DNA from 2 places in the Bacillus safensis genome. Region 2 is predicted to be linked to the other one. Evidence: riboswitches for the same ligand, from Rfam matches in the RefSeq annotation. Region 2 holds a riboswitch; the other holds the start of a gene.
What was found. Region 2 has a riboswitch for S-adenosylmethionine ahead of AAYR28_RS15055 (methionine ABC transporter ATP-binding protein). Riboswitches for the same ligand answer to the same signal wherever they lie in the genome.
Positions count from the first base shown of each region.

Region 1 (3,809 bases), 1.5 Mb from region 2:
CTCGATTAATTAATACGCCACCATGTGGTGTTAAACTCATTTGTTCATCTTCCTCTCAATGTTCATATTTATTAGATGTTAATAGTCGGATTTATGGTTAAATCCCGCCGCCCTGTTCATGAATAGAGCTGCTTTCATTTTTGACTGCCTTCATCAGACTCAGCGCACCAAGTGAGGCAAGCAGTACACTCATCATGATAAAGATAGAGTAATAGTCTCCTTTTAAGAAAAGGCTCACAAGCAAATACGAGAGGCTGAGTGATAAAAAAGGTGAGACCACCCATACTTTCAGCATTTTTTTCACAACATGTTTGTGAAAAATGTTAGGCCCGCCTTTTGCCATTCCAAGCCCGATGATAGACGAGGAGGTGATTTGCGTAAGTGGAACGGGCAGCCCAAAAATAGAGCTGACGATGACAAGCCCGGCACCGGTACTCGAAAGTAAAATCCCTTCACCTGTTTGATAGCGGGTAATTTTCTTTCCGTTTGTTTCCAGCACTCTTCTGCCTAGCAAGAGGGCCCCTGCTGCGACGAAGATTCCGCCGTAAAGTGTTCCCTGCCCAACAGACAAAACGCCTGAAGCGACGAGCGGGCCGACGGCATTTGCCACATTGTTCATACCGGCTGAAAATGCCTCTAAAAATCCGCTGAGGATTAATACGACAGATAAAATAGCTGTGCCTTTTTTAGACAGCTTCCGTTTAGGGAACATTCTGATGATTTTGACGACAGCAAAGGTAAAAAGAAAGGCAAAAAGCGGGATGATGACCCAAAATGCCACAATCACTAAAATGGATTTCACAAACAATACTTTATACGCGACTGCCACACCAACCACAGCCCCTACTGTGACCTCACTTGTTGATAAAGGAATCGCCATGAGATTCGCTATGAAAAGTGATAGTGCAGCAGAACCAATGATAATACAAACGATTTCAAGTGTAATGACTGATTCTGGCATAATACCAGAGCTGATCGTTTTGACGACCTCGCCGCCGCCAATCACTGAACCTGCTAAAATTCCCACTGCACAAAAACTGAGTGCATAAATGGGCTTTTGAATGGCACCTGATCCATACGCAATGCCCATAGAAGCAGCTGCCCCGCTTGCGCCTATGTTTAAAGCAAAGAATAGACTAAATAAAATTGCGGCGATTTCCATACGTTATGCTCCCTTACTCATGTAATCCGCACTCTGTCTTTGCTGTTCCTGACCATCTGCCAGAACGCAGATCATCTGCAGTAAATGCTGGCTGTGTACACGGTGCACAGCCGATACTTGGATATCCTTGGTCATGCAGCGGATTATAAGTAAGTTCCTCTCTAGATGCATATCTCCATATGTCCTTCCACGTCCAATGGATGAGCGGACATACTTTCACTGATTTGAATTTTTCATCCTTATTTAAGAAATTCGTCCCTGCTCGTTTTGGTGACTGCTCTCTTCTTAAACCAGAAAGCCATGCTGGATAACCAGATAGCGCTTCTTGCAAAGGAATGACCTTACGCATATGACAGCAGCTTTGAGGATCTGTTTTCCATAATTGATCACCGTGCTGCTCATTTTGCTGTTCAACCGTCAGCTCAGGCGTTTTCAGTACAATATCTAAGCCCGGGTATCTTTCCTTTACCGCATCAATTGTGTCGTAAGTTTCTTTAAAATGCAGACCTGTATCTAAAAAGACAATTCTCGCATCTTTTTTTACTTTTGCAATCAGATCAATCAGAACGATGCCCTCAATCCCAAAGCTGCACGCATATACGAGCTGGTCACCATAATGACCGTACGCCCATTTCAGTACAGACAGGGCTCCTTTATACAAATCATCCTCTTGAAATGTAATGGACGGCTCTTGCCAATTTTCATAAGTTAACATGATTTCTCCCCTTCCGGAGTACCGCTCATATTGCTATTTTCCGCACTACTTTAATCTAATTTTTTCGTTTTTTTCCACTTGAATCACTTGACCGTCCTGAACAATTAACGTAATTGAACCGAATTTCATATCCCCAATCAGTTCTTGCATATGCTTTACTAAGTCCTCATCCTGATTTTGTTTCACTTCCATCTCCTCTTCCTCCTCACCGTTAAAATAAAAAAACTTTCTTTCAGTCCGAAAGAAAGATGAGGAAGCTCACAATTTCCTTATCTTTCAAAATAGAATCATTTTGCAGGAAGTAGCACCTTGCGAATCGCAGGTTGCCGGGTTTCATCGGGCCAGTCCCTCCACCTCTCTGGATAAGAGTTTCAATTTGTCTTAAATATTAACACAATTCAAACAAAAGTCAACCCGACTTTATTGATAGGATTAGTTTTTATTAAAATTTGAGTCTATTTTACTATTTTTACCCAAATAAAAAAGCCGTGCGGGCAGGCACAGCTTTTGAAATTGTTAACGTTGGACTTTGACTTTTCAGACCGTTTCTTCCATCCAAGATTCAGACGAAGGATCTTGTCTCCAGCGTTTTAGTTTGTTCATCGCAGACGGCTCAATCGCTTTCAGTTCAAGTGCCACGTCTATCAATGAGTCATAGTCTGTCAGGGTGACATATGGAATATTTTTTTCTTGAAAAGCGGCTGCTGCTTTTGGCAGTCCGTATGTGAAGATTGCGGCAACTCCTAGTACCTCGCAGCCCTCAGCTTGAAGAGCAGCAACCACTTCCAGCACACTGCCTCCTGTGGAAATAAGGTCTTCGACGACGACAACCTTTTGGCCTTTCGATACGGCCCCTTCAATTTGATTTCCTTTGCCGTGTGCTTTCGGCTTACTTCTGACATAACACATCGGGATGTTCAAGCGGTCTGCTGCTAATGCCGCATGCGGAATGCCTGCTGTTGCAGTACCCGCAACAATCTCTGCTCCCTTGAAATGAGTGAGAATCAAATCTTTTAGACCTTCCGCAATGTCGTGTCTGACTTCTGGATATGATAATGTGAGGCGGTTATCACAATAGATCGGTGATTTTATACCGCTCGCCCATGTAAACGGTTCGTCTGGTTTTAATGAGACCGCTTTGATTTGTAATAGATGTTTCGCGATTTTTGATTTCATCTGGCAGTCACTCCCACTCTTTCAAAATTTGATGATAGGCTTCTATTGGTTTATCAGCTTTTGTGATTGATCTCCCGACAACAATTTGTGAAACACCTTGCTCTTTTGCATAGGCAGGTGTCGCCACACGTTTTTGGTCATCAGTTTGATCATTTGGTAAGCGAATACCTGGCGTTACAGTGAGAAAGGAGGGTGAGATATGTTCATGAAGTGCTTTAGATTCATGAACAGAGCAAACAACCCCATCCAGCCCACTTTCATATGCTAATTGTCCGTACCGGATAACAGTCTCTTGCAGCGGACGGTCAATGAGTAATTCTTTTCTCATCATGTCTTCAGACGTACTAGTCAGCTGGGTCACTGCAATAATGCCCGGACGGCTTTGTCCAGCAGGAGTTCCGCTTTCAAGTCCCTCTAACGCAGCCTGCATCATTCGTTTCCCGCCAGCCGCATGCACATTGACCAAGTCAACGCCAAGTGCGGCAAGCCGGTTCATCGCTTTTTGCACCGTTGTTGGAATGTCATGTAATTTTAGATCGAGAAAAATGCGGCAATTTTTTTCTTTCAGCGCTTCAAGGATGGCAGGTCCTTCTTGGTAAAACAGCTCCATGCCGACCTTCACAAATAATGGTGTCCCTTCAAAGGGATCTAAAAAGGTAAGCGCCTCCTGTCCTGAAGGAAAATCAAGCGCGATGATGGGCAAGTGCTTCATGTTTCCAGCTCCTTCCGATACATTCCTCTACAGATGAATAACCA
Region 1 is NZ_CP154909.1:1,458,078-1,461,886, reverse strand. Features, by position in the region: gene sat (sulfate adenylyltransferase) at 1-40, opposite strand, end outside; gene AAYR28_RS07450 (inorganic phosphate transporter) at 98-1,162, opposite strand; gene AAYR28_RS07445 (phosphoadenylyl-sulfate reductase) at 1,176-1,877, opposite strand; gene AAYR28_RS07440 (DUF2292 domain-containing protein) at 1,923-2,027, opposite strand; SAM riboswitch class I at 2,144-2,246, opposite strand; gene pyrE (orotate phosphoribosyltransferase) at 2,415-3,053, opposite strand; gene pyrF (orotidine-5'-phosphate decarboxylase) at 3,061-3,765, opposite strand; gene AAYR28_RS07425 (dihydroorotate dehydrogenase) at 3,737-3,809, opposite strand, start outside.
Region 1: it holds a riboswitch for S-adenosylmethionine, as region 2 does, so the genes downstream of both, AAYR28_RS07440 (DUF2292 domain-containing protein) here and AAYR28_RS15055 (methionine ABC transporter ATP-binding protein) in region 2, are expected to answer to the same signal.

Region 2 (3,809 bases):
ATCACAGATGAGACTGCAGTGAACAGAAGCTGCAGTCTTTTTGATGACGAGGCGCCCAATCTTTACAACCTGAATGAAAGATTGTAATCTAAGGAAGAAGTGAATCAACGTCAAAAGGGCCGGGTGATCGTGATGAATGTCGAGATAGAAAAGGTCATCATTGTAGAAGGTAAAACAGACAAACAAAAGTTAAAAGAAGTCATAAGTGAACCTGTTACCATCATTTGCACCAATGGCACGATCAGTACATCGAAGCTGGATCAGCTTGTGGACGATTTATTGGGGAAAGACGTTTACATATTAGCTGACAGTGACGATGCAGGCGACAAACTGCGGAAGCAATTTCGAAAAGAATTCCCTGAAGCACTTCATCTTTTTGTCGACAGAACGTACCGCGAAGTGGCCGCTTCACCGTCAGCCCACATTGCATCTATCCTATTAGCTGCAAACATTGATGTTCATTCGAAATATTTATGAGGGTGGACGTATATGAAAGAGATTGAAGAACACGAATTCAAGGAGATAGAGGACGATTTATTTCTTTTATACTTATATACACCGTTTTGCGGAACATGCCAGCTGGCAAAGAAAATGCTGGCAGTCGTAGACGCCATGCAGCCGGATGTACCATTTTACGAAAACAATTTAAACTATTCACCAGGCTTTGCGAAAGCATTTGAAATTGAGAGTGTTCCTTGCTTTCTCCTGTTTAAAAAAGGTGAATTGGTGCAAAAAGGCTATGCCTTTCACTCAGTTCCATATCTTCATGAAATGATTGAAACCGCTAAATAAAGCGGTTTTTTGTCATATTTCAAGAAATTCATTTGAAAATTTGTCGAGTTATTTATAAAGGACAAGAAGATGTTTGTAGAGAAATGTTATGTATAACCAAATGACAGGGAGGTTATACATGTGGAAAATGTGAAAGCCCATGGTAACACAGGGCAGCGTTTATTATTAAAGCCGCTGCTCTCATCATCATCCTTGAAGATTACATTTGAGGCGGAAACTGACTCTTGTACATTGATTGTGGATGAACGTGGTGAAGTGAAGAAACTACCTGCAATTGAGTTATCGGATCTCATCTTTTATGGTGAGAGGAAAGAAATTCTTCAATTATTAGACGGAGATATGTCCTTACAGCAGTTAATCAGCAGGGGACAAGTCAAAGTCAAAGGGTCATTCCGTGCGCTCCTTAGACTAGAGGCAGTGCTTTGGCTGACGAACGGTTTTTTCCGAAAAATGATAACGTAGTTGTTTACTTGGAAATTAACGATTTACAGCGTTGACATATCTCGGGTAGCATGATATTCTACGTTAGTAAAAACATGAACATCACATAAAACAACATATTTTCTCTTATTAAGAGAGGTGGAGGGACGTGCCCTATGAAACCCGGCAACCGTCAGCATAGCTGAAATTGGTGCCAATTCACTCAAAGCCGCAGCGCTTTGAAAGATGAGAGAAAGGCGTAATTGACATAAAAGGCCTTTCTGCTTGCGTTGCAGTTAGGTCTTTTTTACTGACCTGGCGTCAGGCTAGAGTCATGACAGAAAGAAGAATAAATAATGTATGTGATGGCAACCTATAGATTCAGCAAGAAAGCAGGTGATCAGACTGTGATTTATTTACAGAATGTATCAAAAACGTACCATTCAAAAAGCGGAAATGTTGATGCCGTGAAAGACGTCAACCTAGATATTGATAAAGGTGAAATATTCGGAATTATCGGGTATAGCGGTGCAGGGAAAAGCTCGCTTATTCGCCTATTAAACGGTCTGGAGCTGCCAACAGAAGGAATTGTTGAAGTGGCAGGCAACCGGATCAATGAAGTATCGAATGCGAAACTTCGGAAAGCAAGACAAGAAATCAGCATGATCTTCCAGCACTTTAATTTGCTTTGGTCAAGAACGGTGAGACAAAATATTATGTTCCCGCTTGAGATCGCAGGTGTACCGACATCAAAACGGAGAGAGCGTGCGAATGAACTGATTAAATTGGTCGGTTTAGAAGGAAAAGAAAATGCGTATCCGTCTCAGCTGAGCGGCGGGCAAAAACAGCGTGTCGGCATTGCGAGAGCATTAGCGAATGATCCAAAGGTTCTTCTATGTGACGAAGCGACATCTGCGCTAGATCCGCAAACGACCGATTCGATCCTTGAGCTTTTGGCGGATATCAATAAACGATTAGGGCTCACGATTGTGCTCATTACACACGAAATGCACGTCATTCGCAAAATTTGTCATCGCGTTGCGGTCATGGAAAATGGACGCATTGTCGAAGAAGGCGAAGTATTACGCGTCTTCAGACAACCGAAGGAAGAAATGACGAAACGATTTGTGCAACAGCTTGCAGAACCAGAGGAAGCGAAAGAAACAATTGAGCATGTGCTAGAGCGAGTAAAAGAAGGTCAGGTCGTACGATTGTCCTTTATCGGAGATTCTGCCGAGCAGCCGCTGATCACTGAAATCATTCGATCCTTCAACGTCGATGTGAATATCCTTCAAGGGAAGATTTCTCAAACGCAGGAAGGCGCGTTTGGAACACTCTTTATCCACATTAATGGAGAAGAGACCGAGGTAGAAAAAGCCATCGCCTATATCCAAAGCAAACAGGTTGAAATCGAGGTGATGACACATGTTTGAGAAATGGTTTCCGAACGTTGATTTAGACGTCATCTGGAGTGCAACAGGTGAAACAGTGTATATGACACTCATTTCATTGGCATTTGCTTTTGCCATTGGTATCATCCTTGGACTATTACTCTTTCTAACGAGTAAAGGCGGTCTTTGGGAAAATAAACCGATTAATGCTGTCATCGGCGCTGTCGTCAACATTTTCAGATCGATTCCTTTTATCATTTTAATTATTCTATTACTAGGGTTCACGAAATTCTTAATGCATACGATTCTAGGCCCAAATGCAGCACTCCCTGCCCTTGTCATAGGGTCAGCTCCATTCTATGCACGTCTTGTCGAAATTGCACTGCGTGAGGTAGACAAAGGAGTCATTGAAGCAGCACGATCAATGGGAGCGAAAACGTCGACAATCATTTTCAAAGTATTGCTGCCAGAATCATTGCCAGCCCTTATTTCAGGTATTACCGTAACAGCAATTGCTCTGATTGGCTCTACTGCGATTGCAGGTGCAATTGGAGCAGGCGGACTTGGTGACCTCGCCTATGTGGAAGGGTACCAATCTGGTAATACAGATGTCACACTTGTAGCTACTGTGTTTATTCTCATCATCGTCTTTATTATTCAAATAATCGGTGATTTGATTACAAATAAAATTGATAAACGTTAAGGGAGGATTTATTCATGAAGAAATTGATATTAAGTGCACTATTTCTAGCATTTGCAGGTATTTTAGCTGCGTGCGGTTCATCAAATAACGCAAGTGAAAGCAAAACCATTACGGTTGCCGCTTCAAAAACGCCTCATGCCGAAATTCTTGAAGAAGCAAAACCACTTCTAAAAGAAAAAGGCTACGATTTAAAAGTGAAAGTGCTTAGCGATTATAAAATGTACAACAAAGCGTTAGCTGAAAAAGAAGTGGATGCGAACTTTTTCCAACATATCCCTTACTTAAACGAAGAAAATAAATCAAACAAAGATTATAACCTAGTGAGTGCTGGTGCGGTTCACCTTGAGCCTTTCGGTATCTACTCTAAGAAATACAAATCTGTAAAAGATATTCCAAACGGCGGCACAATCATCATGACAAACAACGTAGCTGAACAAGGCCGTATGCTTGCCCTGCTGCAAAATGCTGGTGTCATCAAGCTTGATCCAAAGGTTGATACAATC
Region 2 is NZ_CP154909.1:2,909,952-2,913,760, reverse strand. Features, by position in the region: gene AAYR28_RS15075 (YusG family protein) at 1-1, shown strand, start outside; gene AAYR28_RS15070 (toprim domain-containing protein) at 133-477, shown strand; gene AAYR28_RS15065 (thioredoxin family protein) at 490-792, shown strand; gene AAYR28_RS15060 (SCP2 sterol-binding domain-containing protein) at 913-1,254, shown strand; SAM riboswitch class I at 1,357-1,465, shown strand; gene AAYR28_RS15055 (methionine ABC transporter ATP-binding protein) at 1,620-2,645, shown strand; gene AAYR28_RS15050 (methionine ABC transporter permease) at 2,638-3,306, shown strand; gene metQ (methionine ABC transporter substrate-binding lipoprotein MetQ) at 3,321-3,809, shown strand, end outside.